DNA from 2 places in the Pseudoduganella sp. R-43 genome. Region 2 is predicted to be linked to the other one. Evidence: predicted binding sites of a transcription regulator. Region 2 holds the regulator's gene; the other holds the start of a gene.
What was found. The regulator HrcA, encoded in region 2, represses chaperone genes, less so after heat shock. The targets are predictions, from matches to a motif close to TTAGCACTCNNNNNNNNNGAGTGCTAA.
Positions count from the first base shown of each region.

Region 1: the regulator HrcA is predicted to act here: its motif matches at 3,086-3,112, upstream of groES (co-chaperone GroES).

Region 1 is NZ_CP183988.1:5,663,279-5,671,059, forward strand. Features, by position in the region: gene ACN9M3_RS25865 (N-acyl amino acid synthase FeeM domain-containing protein) at 123-863, shown strand; gene ACN9M3_RS25870 (ThiF family adenylyltransferase) at 869-1,762, shown strand; gene pepA (flocculation-associated PEP-CTERM protein PepA) at 2,087-2,899, shown strand; gene groES (co-chaperone GroES) at 3,147-3,437, shown strand; gene groL (chaperonin GroEL) at 3,476-5,122, shown strand; gene ACN9M3_RS25890 (PEP-CTERM sorting domain-containing protein) at 5,287-5,889, shown strand; gene ACN9M3_RS25895 (hypothetical protein) at 5,992-6,450, shown strand; gene ACN9M3_RS25900 (glutathione S-transferase family protein) at 6,454-7,083, shown strand; gene ACN9M3_RS25905 (hypothetical protein) at 7,086-7,706, shown strand; gene ACN9M3_RS25910 (MFS transporter) at 7,684-7,781, opposite strand, start outside.
Region 2 is NZ_CP183988.1:6,554,942-6,562,722, reverse strand. Features, by position in the region: gene ACN9M3_RS29965 (glycosyltransferase family 4 protein) at 1-1,074, opposite strand, end outside; gene ACN9M3_RS29960 (hypothetical protein) at 1,320-1,895, opposite strand; gene ACN9M3_RS29955 (hypothetical protein) at 1,908-2,519, opposite strand; gene ACN9M3_RS29950 (HAD family hydrolase) at 2,656-3,351, shown strand; gene hrcA (heat-inducible transcriptional repressor HrcA) at 3,356-4,369, shown strand; gene fur (ferric iron uptake transcriptional regulator) at 4,374-4,802, opposite strand; gene ACN9M3_RS29935 (outer membrane protein assembly factor BamE) at 4,909-5,436, shown strand; gene dapB (4-hydroxy-tetrahydrodipicolinate reductase) at 5,453-6,262, shown strand; gene ACN9M3_RS29925 (MotA/TolQ/ExbB proton channel family protein) at 6,270-6,926, shown strand; gene ACN9M3_RS29920 (ExbD/TolR family protein) at 6,931-7,353, shown strand; gene ACN9M3_RS29915 (barstar family protein) at 7,353-7,670, shown strand; gene map (type I methionyl aminopeptidase) at 7,763-7,781, opposite strand, start outside.

The DNA.
Region 1 (7,781 bases), 890 kb from region 2:
ACGTGCCGGCACGCCCTTCCCGCGCACGCTTGCATGAGCTCCCGTTGCGACAGCAAGCTGAACTTGTCATTATTTATTTACGAAAAGACCACAAATTCTGACAAGTTTTGCTGGGAGGGACTATGCAGTACAAGCAGGTCGAACGGGTCGACGCTGCGCTGGACGCAACACGCACCGACGACCCCTTTCGCGATGACCGCTTGCTGGCGGAAATGCAGGACATCGTCACCGGGGAGAACACCTTCGGCATCAGATTAGTCGACACGCCCGAAGGGCGTAGCAAGGCTAGCATGCTGATCCACAAGATGTACGCCTGGCGTGGCCTGGAGGGCACCCATGCACTGACCGATGACCCGAACCGCGTCACGCTCATGGCGCACAACCGCGACGAAGCAGTCGGCACGCTGACCCTGGGGCTGGACAGCCCATCCGGCATCCTGGCCGACCAGCTGTTCCGCGCCGAGATCGACGCCTTCCGGGCGCGCGGCAAACGTGTCTGCGAATTCATCAAGCTGGCCTTCGACATGGGGCCAAAATCGAAGAGCTACCTGGCAGCGCTGATCCACCTGGCCGTCATGTATGCCTACGACATCCACCGCTACGACGTGCTGTTCATCGAAGTCACGCCGCGCCATCGCCAGTTCTACCAGCGCATGCTCGGCTTTCGCCAGCTTGGCGAAGAGGTCGTCAATCCGCGCGTCAACGTGCGCGGGGTGCTGATGCACATCGAACTGTCGTACATGAAGGAGCAGATCCGCCTCCATGGCGGACAGCCCGATTCCGAGGAACGTTCCTTCTATCCCCTGTTCTTCTCGCAGCATGAAGAAGCGGGAATCATCAACCGCCTGCGGGAACAGGAATAATCGCCATGGCCGAATCCAACACCGAACGCCGCTTCGATTACGAGCAAGCCTTCTCGCGCAATATCGGCTGGGTCACCGAAGCGGAGCAGCAGGCACTGCGCAACAAATGCGTGGCGATCGCCGGCGTCGGCGGCGTGGGCGGCGTGCATTTGCTGGCCTTGGCGCGCATGGGCGTGGGCGCCTTCCACCTGGCCGACTTCGACACCTTCGACATCCCCAACTTCAACCGCCAGGCCGGCGCCTTCATGTCGACGCTGGGCCAGCCCAAGGTGGAGGTGATGGCGCGCATGGCGCGCGACATCAACCCCGAAGTCAAGATCCGCACCTTTCCGCAGGGCGTCAACCAGGGCAACCTGCGCGATTTCCTGCAGGGGGCGGACGTGTATGTCGACGGGCTCGACTTCTTCGCCTTCGAGGCGCGCAAGCAGACCTATGCCATGTGCGAGGCGCTGGGCGTGCCGGCCACTTGCGCGGCGCCGCTGGGCATGAGCGTGGCGGGCCTGAACTTCGTGCCGGGCGGGACGACCTTCGAAGAGTACTTCGGCTGGGGCGACCTGCCGGAGCTGGACATGGCAATCCGCTTCCTGGTCGGCCTAGCGCCGGCCGCCCTGCATCGCAGCTACCTGGTGCCGGGCGGTATCAACCTGGCGGAGCGGCGCGGCGCCTCGACCTCGATGGCTTGCCAGCTTTGCTCGGGCGTGGCCGCCACCCAGGCCGTCAAGATGATGCTCAAGCGCGGCAAGATCCTGGCCGCACCGCATGGCTTCCAGTACGACGCCTATCGCGACAAATTCGTCTACACCTGGCGACCGGGCGGCAATAGCCATCCCCTGAACTGGCTAGCAATTCAGTTAGCCAAGCGCAAATTCTCGGCAATGCTTGCCGCGCAGTCGAAATAAATGCAGTTTAATTTTAAATTAATACTCACGCCGAGCGCGGCATAAAAAGTCACACAAAATATCAAAACATGCGAATGCTCACCAAATATATCATCCAAGTCATTGAATTTGCTACTTAATCTTGAGAAGCTACATGTCGGAATATTTTACAGAGCAGGCCGCGCAGCGCAAACAACATGGTTTGAAAGTTAATACTAAGTTTTTGTTTTTCGGCCGCATTTTAAATGTGGCATATGTATTGCTTTGATAAAGATCATGACCTGAACAAATTTAATGCTCAGTCATCCCAAAACTGGTGCTTTATCCTCTCAACGGAGAAATGTAATGAAGATTCTCACACCTAGCGTTCGCGGCCTGGCCGCCAGCATGCTGCTAGCGTTTGGCGCTCTGGCAACTGGCAGCGCTGCCGCTGCACCCTCCTTCCAGGTGGACCCAACGGGACTGGCACCTGCCGGCAACATCTTCACCGCCGACGCCATCAACGGCGTGTCGTCCGCGCGCGTGGCCTATACCGGCGTGGGCAACAATTACGTGTCCAACGGCTACATCGTGTTCAGCGGCTTTTCGCTGAATTCGAACAACGTGTCGACTACGGATACCCGCGTCAACTTCGACTATGGCTTGTATGCCACGTTCCACCAGGACTTCTCTTGCAGCGGCATTCTTGGCCCGGGCGTTTCCTGCACCCCGACCGCGCTGTCGCTGCAGCTGTGGGCCGACGTCGGCAACGACAACACCTATAACCAGGCCGTGGTCGGAACCGATCCGTCCATTAACTTTGCCGGCGCCCAGACCCAGCTGGCCTGGTCCGACTTTGCCTACAATGGCGTAGGCGGCATCGACAACCTCGGCGGCGTGTTCCAGAACGTCACCATGAGCTGGTTCCTGACCGCGGAAGGCAAAGCCTACTTCTTCGACCCGGATCCGTTCTACACTGCCTCGTTCGCAGCATTCAACAACACCACGCAAGGCGTCGATTGCGATACCGTGGATTGCACCAACGCCCTCGACATTGCCATCACGCAGGAAGGCGGTATCCTCGATTTTGTCGCCCCCGTCCCTGAACCGGGCGTGCTGGGGTTGCTCGGCATCGGCCTGCTCGGCATGGCCGGCGTGCATCGCCGCAAACAGCATTGATCTGCGTGCGTGACCATGATGGGACCGGCGACGGTCCCATTTTTCTTTTATAACTGCCCCGCTTTACCCCCTCCCCGCCACTCGCGCGCCATGCCGTTGCATCTCTGGCATGATTGATATCAATTCAACGCTTGACCAAGCGCAAAGAAATTCCCTTGAAAAGGGAAAGTGTCGTCCCTATAATTGTTGGCACTCGTTAGCCGAGAGTGCTAACAACTGTCAATAAACCGAGTAAAAGGAGTTTTGTATGAACCTTCGCCCTTTGCATGACCGCGTCATCGTCAAACGCCTGGACCAGGAAACCAAGACCGCGTCCGGCCTGATCATCCCTGATGCAGCCGCTGAAAAGCCGGACCAGGGTGAAGTGCTGGCAGTTGGCAACGGCAAAGTTGCTGACAACGGCACCGTGCGTGCTCTGGAAGTGAAAGTGGGCGACCGCGTTCTGTTCGGCAAATACGCCGGCCAAGCCGTCAAGGTAGACGGCCAGGAACTGCTGGTAATGCGCGAAGAAGACATCATGGCCGTGGTACAGAAGTAATCACAGCCCCCTAGATACAGAATTCAGGAGAAACAAACATGGCAGCTAAAGAAGTCATTTTCGGCGATTCCGCACGTTCCAAGATGGTCGAAGGCGTGAACATCCTCGCCAACGCAGTGAAAGTCACCCTGGGCCCGAAAGGCCGCAACGTGGTGCTGGAGCGCTCCTTCGGCGCCCCAACCGTCACCAAGGACGGCGTTTCGGTCGCCAAAGAGATCGAACTGAAAGACAAGCTGATGAACATGGGCGCGCAGATGGTCAAGGAAGTCGCTTCCAAGACCTCCGACAACGCCGGTGACGGTACCACCACCGCAACCGTGCTGGCCCAGGCCATCGTCCGCGAAGGCATGAAATACGTTGCCGCCGGCATGAACCCGATGGACCTGAAGCGCGGCATCGACAAGGCAGTTGCTGCCACCGTCGAACAGCTGAAGTCCATCTCCAAGCCATGCACCACCTCCAAGGAAATCGCCCAGGTTGGCGCGATCTCCGCCAACTCCGACGCATCGATCGGCGAGCGCATCTCCGAAGCGATGGAAAAAGTGGGCAAGGAAGGCGTCATCACCGTTGAAGACGGCAAGTCCCTGCACGACGAGCTGGACATCGTGGAAGGCATGCAGTTCGACCGCGGCTACCTGTCCCCATACTTCATCAACAACCAGGAAAAGCAAGTTGCCGTCCTGGAGAACCCATTCGTCCTGCTGTGCGACAAGAAGATCTCCAACATCCGCGACCTGCTGCCAGTACTGGAGCAAGTAGCAAAAGCCGGCCGTCCACTGCTGATCATCGCTGAAGACATCGAAGGCGAAGCACTGGCGACCCTGGTGGTCAACAACATCCGCGGCATCCTGAAGACCTGCGCAGTGAAAGCTCCTGGCTTCGGCGACCGTCGCAAGGCCATGCTGGAAGACATCGCCATCCTGACCGGCGGCCAGGTAGTGGCTGAAGAAGTCGGCCTGACCCTGGAAAAAGCCACCCTGGCAGAACTGGGCCAAGCCAAGCGCATCGAAGTGGGCAAGGAAAACACCATTGTCATCGACGGCGCAGGCGAAGCTTCGGCCATCGAAGGCCGCGTGGCACAGATCCGCACCCAGATCGAAGGCGCGACCTCCGACTACGACCGCGAAAAACTGCAAGAGCGCGTGGCCAAGCTGGCCGGCGGCGTTGCCGTGATCAAGGTTGGCGCAGCCACCGAAGTCGAGATGAAAGAGAAGAAGGCCCGCGTTGAAGACGCACTGCACGCAACCCGCGCAGCTGTGGAAGAAGGCATTGTGCCAGGCGGCGGCGTAGCCCTGCTGCGTGCCCGCGCTTCGCTGAACGTGAAAGGCGACAACGCCGACCAGGACGCAGGCATCAAGATCGTGCTGCGCGCAATGGAAGAGCCACTGCGCATGATCGTCACCAACGCCGGCGAAGAAGCTTCGGTGGTTGTGAACGCCGTCCAAGCCGGCACCGGCAACTACGGCTACAACGCTGCCAACGGCACCTACGGCGACATGGTTGAAATGGGCGTGCTGGACCCAGCCAAGGTAACCCGTTCCGCTCTGCAGAACGCAGCCTCCATCGCTGGCCTGATGCTGACCACCGACTGCATGGTTGCCGAAGTCGTAGAAGACAAGCCAGCCGGCGGCATGGGTGGCATGGGCGGTATGGGCGGTATGGGTGGCATGGACGGCATGATGTAATCGCCGACAGCCTCACAGCTGACTAAAAAGCCTGCAAGGTTTGCGCCTTGCAGGCTTTTTCTTCATTGAGATACATCATTTCCCCTATGCGCAAAAAGAAGCCGGCAAATAACCGTGCTACAATCACAATAACTTTTACGCAACCTTCATTTAATTTCGACAATATGAAGAAACTTCTGACCGCCCTCCTGTTTGTCGTCGCAGGCACCGCCTATGCGGGCCCGATGGAATTGATCACCAATGGCAGCTTTGAAAAGAACGGCGTCGCCGCTGGTTCCTGGACCATCAAGTCCGCGCTGGACGGATGGAGCGTCGGCTCAAAAGGCGTTGAAGTGCGCAATAACGTGGCCGGTACGGCCCAGGACGGCGGCAACTTCCTGGAACTGGATTCCTCGGTCAATAGCTGGATCAGCCAGACCATCGACACCGTCGCCGGCGGCAGGTACAACCTGTCTTTCTACTACGCCCCGCGCGAACACACATCGGCCGCCACCAACGGCATCGACGTGCTGTGGAACGGCAATCTGCTGAAGCACGTCGAGCAAGACAACTTCACCTCGAAGACCAATTGGTTCAAGATTGAGTTGTCGATGTTTGCCGTCGGCAGCCTGTCGAACCTGAGCTTCCAGGCTTCCGGCATCAGCGACAGCATCGGCGGTTCGCTCGATAACGTCTCGCTGAAAGCCGTACCGGAGCCTGCAACCATCGCCTCGATGCTGCTCGGCCTGGGCATGATGGGCCTTGCCCTGCGCCGCCGCAAGCAGTAAGCGTCCACTCTGCGTATCCCGAAAGCCTGCCTGGTTCACGCCTCGCAGGCTTTTTAATTCTGTTAGTATTGGCGCACTTTCACCGCATGGTCGTGCCAAGCAATGTCTTCCTCCCGTAAATCCGCCATCGCCGGCGCCGTTGCCGGCCTGCTCCTTGCAGGTATCGGTGCCTGGTATGCAAGCAATCACAACATCCATGCAACTGCTGCGCCGATGGCCGCTGCGGCGCCTGTGGCCATGCCAGCAGCGAAAGCAAACCTGAGCCGCGACCAGGCGGTTGAAAAACTGATGGCGCTGCCGGAGCTGAAACGGCTGGCGGACGCCATCGAAAAGCGCAGCGGCGGCGAGCGCCATGGTGCGCTGCTTGAAACCGATCCGGCGCCGCGCGACGTGAACGGCAGCCCTTATTACCAGCTCATTTTCGTGGAGAACGGCGACGACATGGCGCAAGCCGTGGCCAGCTTTCTGGTCTCGCACGTGAACGGCGATATCCTGGTTGAAGACGATATCAGCGGCGAGCTGATGTCGCTCGATCAATGGCGCAAAGGCTTGAAGGACTAGACCATGTACACCCTCTATTACGGCAAAGGTGCAGCCAGCCTGGCGATCCACGCGGCGCTGAAAGAGATCGGCGTGCCTTACGAACTGGTGGCAATCGACCTTGAAGCGGGCCAGCAGCGCAGTCCTGAATACCTGCGCATCAACCCGCAAGGCAAGGTGCCTACCCTCCTCATCGACGGCAAGCCCTTCGCCGAATCGGCGGCCCTGATGCTGATGCTGGCCGAACGCCACCCGCAATCGAACCTGGCGCCGCCTGCCGGCTCGCTGGCACGGGCCGAATGGTACGAGTTGATGGTGACGCTGGCGAACAGCCTGGGCAACAATTTCCGCCTGTGGTTCTACCCGTCCGACCTTGGAAGCACGAATGACGACAGCGCGCTGCGCAGCGCAATCCGGCAGCGGATTGAAGCGACGTGGGCCACGCTCGATGCCCGCCTGGCCGATAATGGCCCTTACCTGCTGGGCGAAACGTTTTCCGGCGCGGACCTGATGCTGACCATGTACATGCGCTGGTCGCGCAACATGCCGCGTCCTGCAACTGCCTGGCCGGCATTGCAACAATATGCCGACATGATGCGCGCGCGCCCAAGCTGGCGCCACATTACGGAAGTTGAAGCATTAACTGGATGGTAAAGATGTTCAAGAAGTTGTTTGCGGCGTTCAGCGCCAAGTCAAAAGTCCGCGCTGACGCGCCGTACGGCACGGAAGAGTTAAACACCGTGCACAAGATGCTGTTCGCCGACGATGCCGGCCAGCTCTTTGGCGAAGCTCCCGACGCGCGCGTGGTGCAAGCCATCGCACAGGACGCAAGCGAAGAATCGCGCGTGCGGCTGCTGGCTGCGCACTGGCTGCGCGCCAACGGCCATGCCCCGGCCGCGCCGGAAGTGCTGGGCGTGGTGATTGAAGTGCCGCTGGACGGCAGCATGGACACCCTGGCCGCCTACGCCGACGGGCGCGTGCGCTACATCAACCAGACCGGGCGCACCGCCGTTTTCGAAGGCGCGCCGGCCGACGTGGCGGCGCAGGCGAAAGTGCTGGTCGCAAGCGCCATCCCGGCCTTCATCAAGGCTTCGCCGCAAAGACCGGTGTATGCGCCGGGCCCGGGCCAGTTGCGCTTCACCTTCCTGTCGCAGGACGGCAATCGCGTCACCGACGGCTTCTTCAGCGACGTCGTGCGCGATGAACTGGCCAAGCCCGTGCTCGAGCAAGGCCAGCGGCTGCTGGACCTGGTGGTCAAGCAGGGGAACGCGCAGTAAGCGGGACGTGCGCGCTCTGCACGCGCCCGATCCACCATACCGAGAACACGATAAGCACCGAGGCAATGACGCCGA
Region 2 (7,781 bases):
CAGCACCTGGTCTGCCACGCGCTCCCAGGTGAACGATTTGGCGTACTCGAGGCTGCCGGCGCTGGCGCTGAGCCAGTAGGCGGGCTGCTCGAATTTCTGGATTTCCCGGGTCCAGGCGGCGGCATCGAGGTGGGCGGCGTAGCGCGGGTGTTCCCCGGCCCAGGCCTTGATGCTGTCGAGCCCGTGGGTCAGGACGGGAATCCCGGCTGCCATCGCTTCCAGGATGGTCAGGCCAAAGCTTTCGTGGTCGGTCGGGTGCAGCAGCAGGAAGGCCTGGCGCAGGATGCCGATCACTTCTTCCTGGCGCTTTCTGCCGTGGAAAGTCATGCTTGGCTCGTTGCCGTACTTGGCCAGCAGGCTGTCCAGCAGCGGGCCGTCGCCGACGATGTCGAGGTGGTAGCCTTGCCGGGCCAGGCCGCTTTGCATGAAAAAGTCCGCCAGCCAGTCCACGTTCTTGCTGCCATCCAGGCGGCCGATGTACAGCAGGCGCTTGCCGGCCGGGTAGGCCGGTGGGCTGGGCGGGAAGAAGGCGCCGTCCACGCCCAGCGGCAGCGACTGGATCTCCAGGCCCCATTTCCGTCGGGTCTTTTCCGCTGCGCGGTATCCGAGGTAAAACACGTCCTTGGCCGGCACGCGCTTGAAGAAGCCGCGCAGCGATACGCCCGGCAGGAAATGGCGGCAACGCTGGCGCAGCGCCGGGTAGCGCTTCGACAAGAGGTAGGCATCGGCTTCGTAGAAGGTCACGATGTAGTCGTAGCGCGACAGGTCCATGCCGCTTTGCCCGAGCGAGCGGAAAAAGCTGTAGCTCTCGATCTTGAACGGACTGGTCATGAGCAGCTTGCTGAGCACTCGGTTCAGCTTGCTGTCGCGGGCGATGAACGGCAGGGTAAGCAGCTTGACGCCTTCCAGGTCGACCAGGCGCTTGCGGCCTGCGCCGGGCTCGCCGCTGAGCAGGGTGATCTGCGCCTTGTGCTTGAGGCGCTGGCAGAACTGGCTGACCACCGTTTCGGTGCCGCCAATATAGCCGGCAACGGTGGGGCAAATGAACAGCAGGTGTAGTTTTTCTTGTTTCAAGCGGTGCTTGCCTTCTACTTGGGGACGCTCTCGAAAAGTAGCCGACTATAGCTTACCAGCGGCGCAGCCAGCAAGGCTGACCCGGCGAGGGCAAGGTGGTCGGCGCCGGAACAAAAAAAAGCCCGCTCAGGGAGCGGGCTGAATCCATTTCTGTTAAGAAGTGGAGGAGACAGGTGTAATTATGCTGCGTCGCGGCATATTGTTCCAATTTATTTTTGGAATTCCAGTCATTCCACTTGCTTATATCACGCCGGGTTGCAGACCACTTGCACGTTGTTGCGGGGCTCGTCGCCCATTACGCCGCTACCGTTGAGGACTTCGCACTTCAGGCCGGGCGGCTGGGTCAGGACGCTGATGCCGTAGGCGGTGCCGACCGGGAGCAGGTTGGGCAGGGCGAAGGTGGTGGCGCCCTTGGCGACCACAATGCTCGAACTACCGTTCACCAGCGTCAAGTCGCCAGTGGTCAAGCGTTCCACGGTGCCGGTGACGGCGTAGGCGTTCTGGACGCAACTGATCTGGATGTTGATCGAGGTGGTGTGGCCAGCCGAACCGACATTGGTGCCGCCCAGGAAGTCACAGGTCATGTGCGCCGGCTGCTGCACGATCTCGACCTTGTATTCGGTGCCGTAGCTGATGCTGTTGGGGAAGCTGAAGGTGGTGGCGCCAGCTGGCACTTCGACGGTGTCGCCGGCAGCGGTTTTCAGCTTCAGGCCACTGTTGTTCAGGCCGGAAATGGTGCCGCCAATGGTGAAACTGGCTTTGCCGCCGCAGGCTGCCAGGGCGACGGCCAGCAGGGCCGCGACAAGGAATTTTGCTTTCATCTGGACTCTTTCTTAGTTGCAGGTAACAGTCACGATCAAGTTGAAATTGATATCCTTACTTGGCTCGATTTTGCCGGTACCGTTGCCGTTGGTGCCACCGGCGACCGTGCATTTCTGGCTGGGGTTGGTCGGTTGGTTCAGCACGGTGACCCCATACACGCTGCCGTTGCCGATCGGGGTGGCGAACTGCCAGCTGCCGTTGGCGGCCACGTTCACGGTCTGGGCCCCGTTGGCCAGCACCAGGCCGCTGCCGGCCAGGCCGCTGACCGTGCCGCCCAGCGGGTACGGGTCGGGGGTGCAGGTCACGACGGTCTGGTTGTAGGTGTAGTAGTTGATCTTGCCGGTGTTGTTGGCCAGCTTGCAGCTGACGTTGGCCGGCACGCTCTTGATGCTCACATTGAACTGGGAGTCCGGAGCCATCAGCGTCTTGAAGGAATAACTGCCGTTGCCAGCGGTGGTGATGGTCAGGTCGTCGCCGCCATTGTTCTGCAGCACCAGGTCGCCGCGGTCCAGTCCGAGGACCTGGACTACCAGGGCGATGCTGCCATTGCCCTTGCCGCCGCAGGCGGCCAGTCCGGCGACGCACAGCAGCGCGGCGGCGGCAGACAGATACTTACTCTTCATTCCACTTTCTCCAGTCGGTTGCGCGCGTCGCGCGGTCAAATCGGCGCCTATTTTAGTGCATTTGCACCATCCATAGCCGATTTGGCCAGCTTTTCCCTTGTAACAGCTTGCAACCGCGGCGCGGTACAATGCGCCCATGAAGCCGAAAGCCATCCTGTTCGACCTGGACGACACCCTGTGGCCGATCGCGCCTGTCATCGCTGAAGCGGAGCTGACGCTGCACGCCTGGCTGGCGGCCCATGCGCCCAGGGTGGCGGCGCAATGGTCGATCGATGCCTTGCGCGCGCACCGCGCCGAACTGGCGGCGGCCCAGCCGGAACTGCTGATCGACCTGGGCCAGCTGCGCCGCGCCAGCTTGCACGCGGCCTTTGCCGCGGCCGGCGAGGACGCCGCTCATGTCGAGGGCGCGATGGCGCACTTCTTTGCCGCGCGCAATGCAGTCACGCCGTACGACGATGTGCTGCCGGGCTTGCTCAAGCTGCGCCAGCATGTGCAGCTGGGCACGATTTCCAATGGCAATGCCGACCTGGAAGTGATCGGCCTGGCCCACCATTTCGAGGTATCGCTGGCGGCGGCCCGTTTCGGCGCGGCCAAGCCGGCGCCGGACATCTTCCGCGCGGCCTGCCAGGCGCTGGGCGTGGCGCCGCACGATGCGGTGTACGTGGGCGACGACCTGGCGCTGGACGTGGCGGGGGCGCAGGCGGCCGGCTTGCGCGCGGTGTGGATGAACCGACACGGCGCCGGCCTGCCGGACGGTGCGCCGCAGCCGGACGCGATTTGCGCCACGCTCGATGAATTGCTTGCGTGGCTGGAACAACAGTTGGCAGAATAGGCCTATGCATCTCGATATCCGTGCCCAAACCCTGCTCAAAGCCCTGGTTGAGCGTTACATCGCCGACGGCCAGCCGGTGGGCTCGCGCGCCCTGTCCAAGATCTCCGGGCTGGAGCTGTCGCCGGCCACCATCCGCAACATCATGGCCGACCTGGAAGAGCAGGGCTATGTGGCCAGCCCGCATACTTCGGCGGGACGGGTGCCGACCCCGCGCGGCTACCGCATCTTTGTCGACACCCTGCTGACGGTGCAGCACATCGATGAAAGCGCGGTGCAGGCCAGCCTGCGCGCGGCCTCGCCGCAGCCGCAAAAGCTGATTGCCAATGCGGCCCAGATGCTGTCGTCGCTGACCCAGTTTGCCGGCGTGGTGCTGGCGCCGCGCCACGAGTCGGTGTTCCAGCAGATCGAATTCCTGCGCCTGGGCGAAAAGCGGGTGCTGCTGGTGATTGTTTCACCCGGCGGCGACGTGCAAAACCGCATCCTGCTGACCGACGTCGATTACACGCCGGCCCAGTTGCAGCAGTCGGCCAATTTCATCAACCAGCACTATTCCGGGCTGTCGTTCGAGGACGTGCGCGGGCGCCTGCAGCATGAGCTGCGCCAGTTGCGCGACGATATGGGGCGCCTGATGCAGGCGGCGGTGGAGGCGGGCAGCGAGGCCATGGCCGAATCGGAAGACATGGTGATCGCCGGCGAGCGCAACCTGCTGTCGGTGGCCGACCTGTCCTCGAACATGAGCTCGCTGCGCGCGATGTTCGACCTGTTCGAGCAAAAGACCGGGCTGATGCAGCTATTGGACGTGTCGTCCAAGGCCTCCGGCGTGCAGATCTTCATCGGCGGCGAATCGCAGCTGGTGCCGATGGATGAAATGAGCGTGGTCACCGCGCCCTATGAGGCCAACGGCAAGATCGTGGGGACGCTGGGGGTGATCGGGCCGACCCGCATGGCGTACGAGCGGGTGATCCCGATTGTCGATATCACGTCGCGGCTGCTGTCGAACGCGCTGAGCAACCACTGAAAAATCAATGCTTGTGCGGGCAGTTGACCTTGGTGCAGCTGCCGTAGATGGCCAGCGCGTGTTCGGCGATCTTGAAGCCGCGCTCGGCGGCGATGCTTTGCTGGCGCTTTTCAATCTCTTCGTCGACGAATTCTTCCACCCGGCCGCAATCGAGGCAGACCAGGTGGTCGTGGTGCGAGCCTTCGTTGAGCTCGAAAATCGCCTTGCCGCTTTCGAAATGGTTGCGGTTGAGCAAGCCGGCCTGTTCGAACTGGGTCAGCACGCGGTACACCGTGGCCAGGCCGACGTCCATGTTTTCGGCCAGCAGCAGCTTGTACACGTCTTCCGCCGTCAGGTGGCGCACGGGGCTGCTCTGGAAAATATCGAGGATCTTCAGGCGCGGCAGGGTAGCCTTCAGGCCGGAGGCCTTCAGGTCGGTAGGGCTGTTACTCATGTTTGCTAACGTCAGTTGCGGGAAGTGCTTTATGATATAGCGTTTTAGGCACTTCTGCTCACGGAATTGAGGTATGCATAATATGCGTTTGACCCCGCTGTCTTTGTTGCAACGTAGCACTCCGCTGCTGGCTGCCGCCCTGTTGGCTGCCTGCGCCAGCAAGCCAGCCACCGTGGCCCCGGTGGAAGCCTCGCAGGGGGCCCAGACCACCCAGATCACCAAGACGCAGAAATTCCTGTGGTTCTTCTCGCCCTACCGCCCCGATATCCAGCAGGGCAATTTCGTGTCGAAGGAGATGCTGGCCCAGCTCAAGAACGGCATGACGAAGGACCAGGTCAAGTTCCTGCTCGGCACGCCGCTGATGGCCGATGCCTTCCACGGCAAGCGCTGGGACTACCCGTTCCGCCTGGCCAAGGGCAATGGCGAGCTGACCACCAGCACGGTGGTGGTGTTCTTCGACCAGGATGACAAGGTGGCCAGCTTCGAGGGCGGCGACCTGCCGACCGAACAGGAATACATCGCACGCATCGCCGGCCCGATCAAGGAATTCAAGAAGTCCGAGGATGCCAAGGGCAACCTGGCGCCGGGCAAGGCGCCGCTACCGGGCGGCCAGGAATCGGGCACCAAGCAATAACCGAGGAAACAGCGAGATGACGCAACTGAATATCGCCATCGCCGGCGCCAGCGGCCGCATGGGCCATATGTTGATCGAGGCGGTGCAGAAGGCGCCCGAGGCACGCCTGTCCGGCGCGCTGGACCGCGAAGGCGCGCCGGCCCTGGGCAGCGACGCCGCTGCCTTTACCGGCCAGCCGGCCGGCGTGGCCATCACCGCCGACCTGGCCGCCGGCCTGGCCGGCGCCGACGTGCTGATCGACTTCACCCGCCCGGAAGGGACCCTGGCCCACCTGGCCTACTGCGCCGAGCATGGCGTGAAGATGGTGATCGGCACCACCGGCTTCGATGAAGCGGGCAAGGCGGCCATCGCGGCGGCGGCGCAAAAGACCGCGATCGTGTTCGCGCCGAACATGAGCGTGGGCGTCAATGTGACGCTGAAGCTGCTGGAGTTCGCCGCCAAGCAGTTCGACCTGGGCTACGACATCGAGATCATCGAGGCGCACCACCGCCACAAGGTCGATGCGCCGTCCGGCACCGCGCTGAAAATGGGCGAGGTGATTGCCGATGCGCTGGGGCGAGACCTGAAGGAGTGCGGCGTGTTCGCGCGCGAAGGCGTGACCGGCCCGCGCGATCCGTCCTCGATCGGCTTTGCCACCGTGCGCGGCGGCGACATCATCGGCGACCATACCGTGATGTTTGCCACCGAGGGCGAGCGCATCGAAATCAGCCACAAGTCTTCTTCGCGCCAGCACTACGCCAACGGCTCGCTGCGCGCGGCACAATGGCTGGCCGACAAGAAGACCGGCTTGTACGATATGTACGACGTGCTGGGCCTGAACGGCTGATCGGCTGATGGAGCACTTTACCTTCGCCAGCTACTGGCAGCGCGGCGACGCAATCAGCCATGCCGTGGCCTACCTGCTGCTGGCGATGTCCCTGGCCTCCTGGTTCTTCATCCTGTGGAAGGGCTGGGCTTCGTGGCGCATCCGGCGCGCGGCGCCGGTGGTGCAGGCGTTCTGGGACGCGCCCTCAGTGGCCGATGGCGTGGCGCTGATGGCGGCGCGCGACCAGGAGCGAATCTTTGCGGCTGTGGCGCAGGCCGGGGCGCACCAGCTGGCGCACGCCAAGGGCGGCAGCATCGCCGCCGAAATGGGGCGCTCGGAGCAGGTCACGCGCGTACTGCGCGATGCGATCCATGTCTCGACCACGCGGCTGGAATCGGGCCTGACCTTGCTGGCGTCGATCGCGTCGACCGCGCCGTTTGTCGGCTTGCTGGGCACCGTGTGGGGCATCTACCACGCGCTGGCGGCGGTGTCGGCGCAGGGCACGGTGCAGATCGACAAGGTGGCCGGTCCGGTGGGCGAGGCGCTGATCATGACCGGCGTCGGCCTGACCGTGGCGATTCCGGCGGTGCTGGCGTATAACGGCTTTAACCGCATCAACCGCATCACGCTGTCCGAGCTCGACGCCTTCGCGCACGACTTGCACGCTTACCTGGCCAGGGATTGAACTGATGGCATTCGGCTCCTTCAACCATCACCGGCAGAAGGAATCCATGGCGGACATCAACGTCACGCCGATGGTGGACGTGATGCTGGTGCTGCTGGTGATCTTCATCATCAGCGCGCCGATGTTTACCAGTGCAGTTCAGCTGGAACTGCCCAAGGCGCAGGCCAAGGCGCTGCAGCAGGAGGCCGATACCGTGACCCTGGCCATCGATGCCGCCGGCACGGTTTACTGGAATAACGATGCCTTGCAGCCGGGCGAGCTTGAGGAGCGCCTGGCCGAGGCGGCGGGCTTGCCGCAGCAGCCGGAGTTGCAGCTGCGGGCGGACAAGGATACCCGCTATGAAGTGGTGGCGCAGGTGATGGCGGCGGCGCAGTCGCATGGCCTGACCCGTCTTGGTTTCGTCACCGATCCGAAGGAAAAGAAATAATGGCTGTTGCTACGTTAAACGGGGCCGTAATCGGCGATGAGGCGGCTTTTCATGCTGCCTGCCAGGCGGAACTCGGGTTCCCGTCGGGGTATGGCGCGACGATCGATGCCTGGGTCGATTGCCTGTCCTATCTGCGCGATGAGGACAATATGACGCGCTTCCGGCTCAAGCCCAATGAGGTGCTGGAGATTGTTATTACCGATGCGAGGAAGATGCCGGCGGATTTGCTGGAAGAGATCAGCTATTGCGTCGGCGGGATCAATGAGCGCTATGAGGATTATGGTGAGAAGCCGGCGTTGAAACTGACTTTGCGCTAGAACCGGTAAACCGGTGTCTGACCCGCAGGGTCAGACACCCGGTACGCGGCCGCCGCAGGCCAGGTGTCTGACCCTGCGGGTCAGACATCGAATTACCGGTTTTGCTCGCCG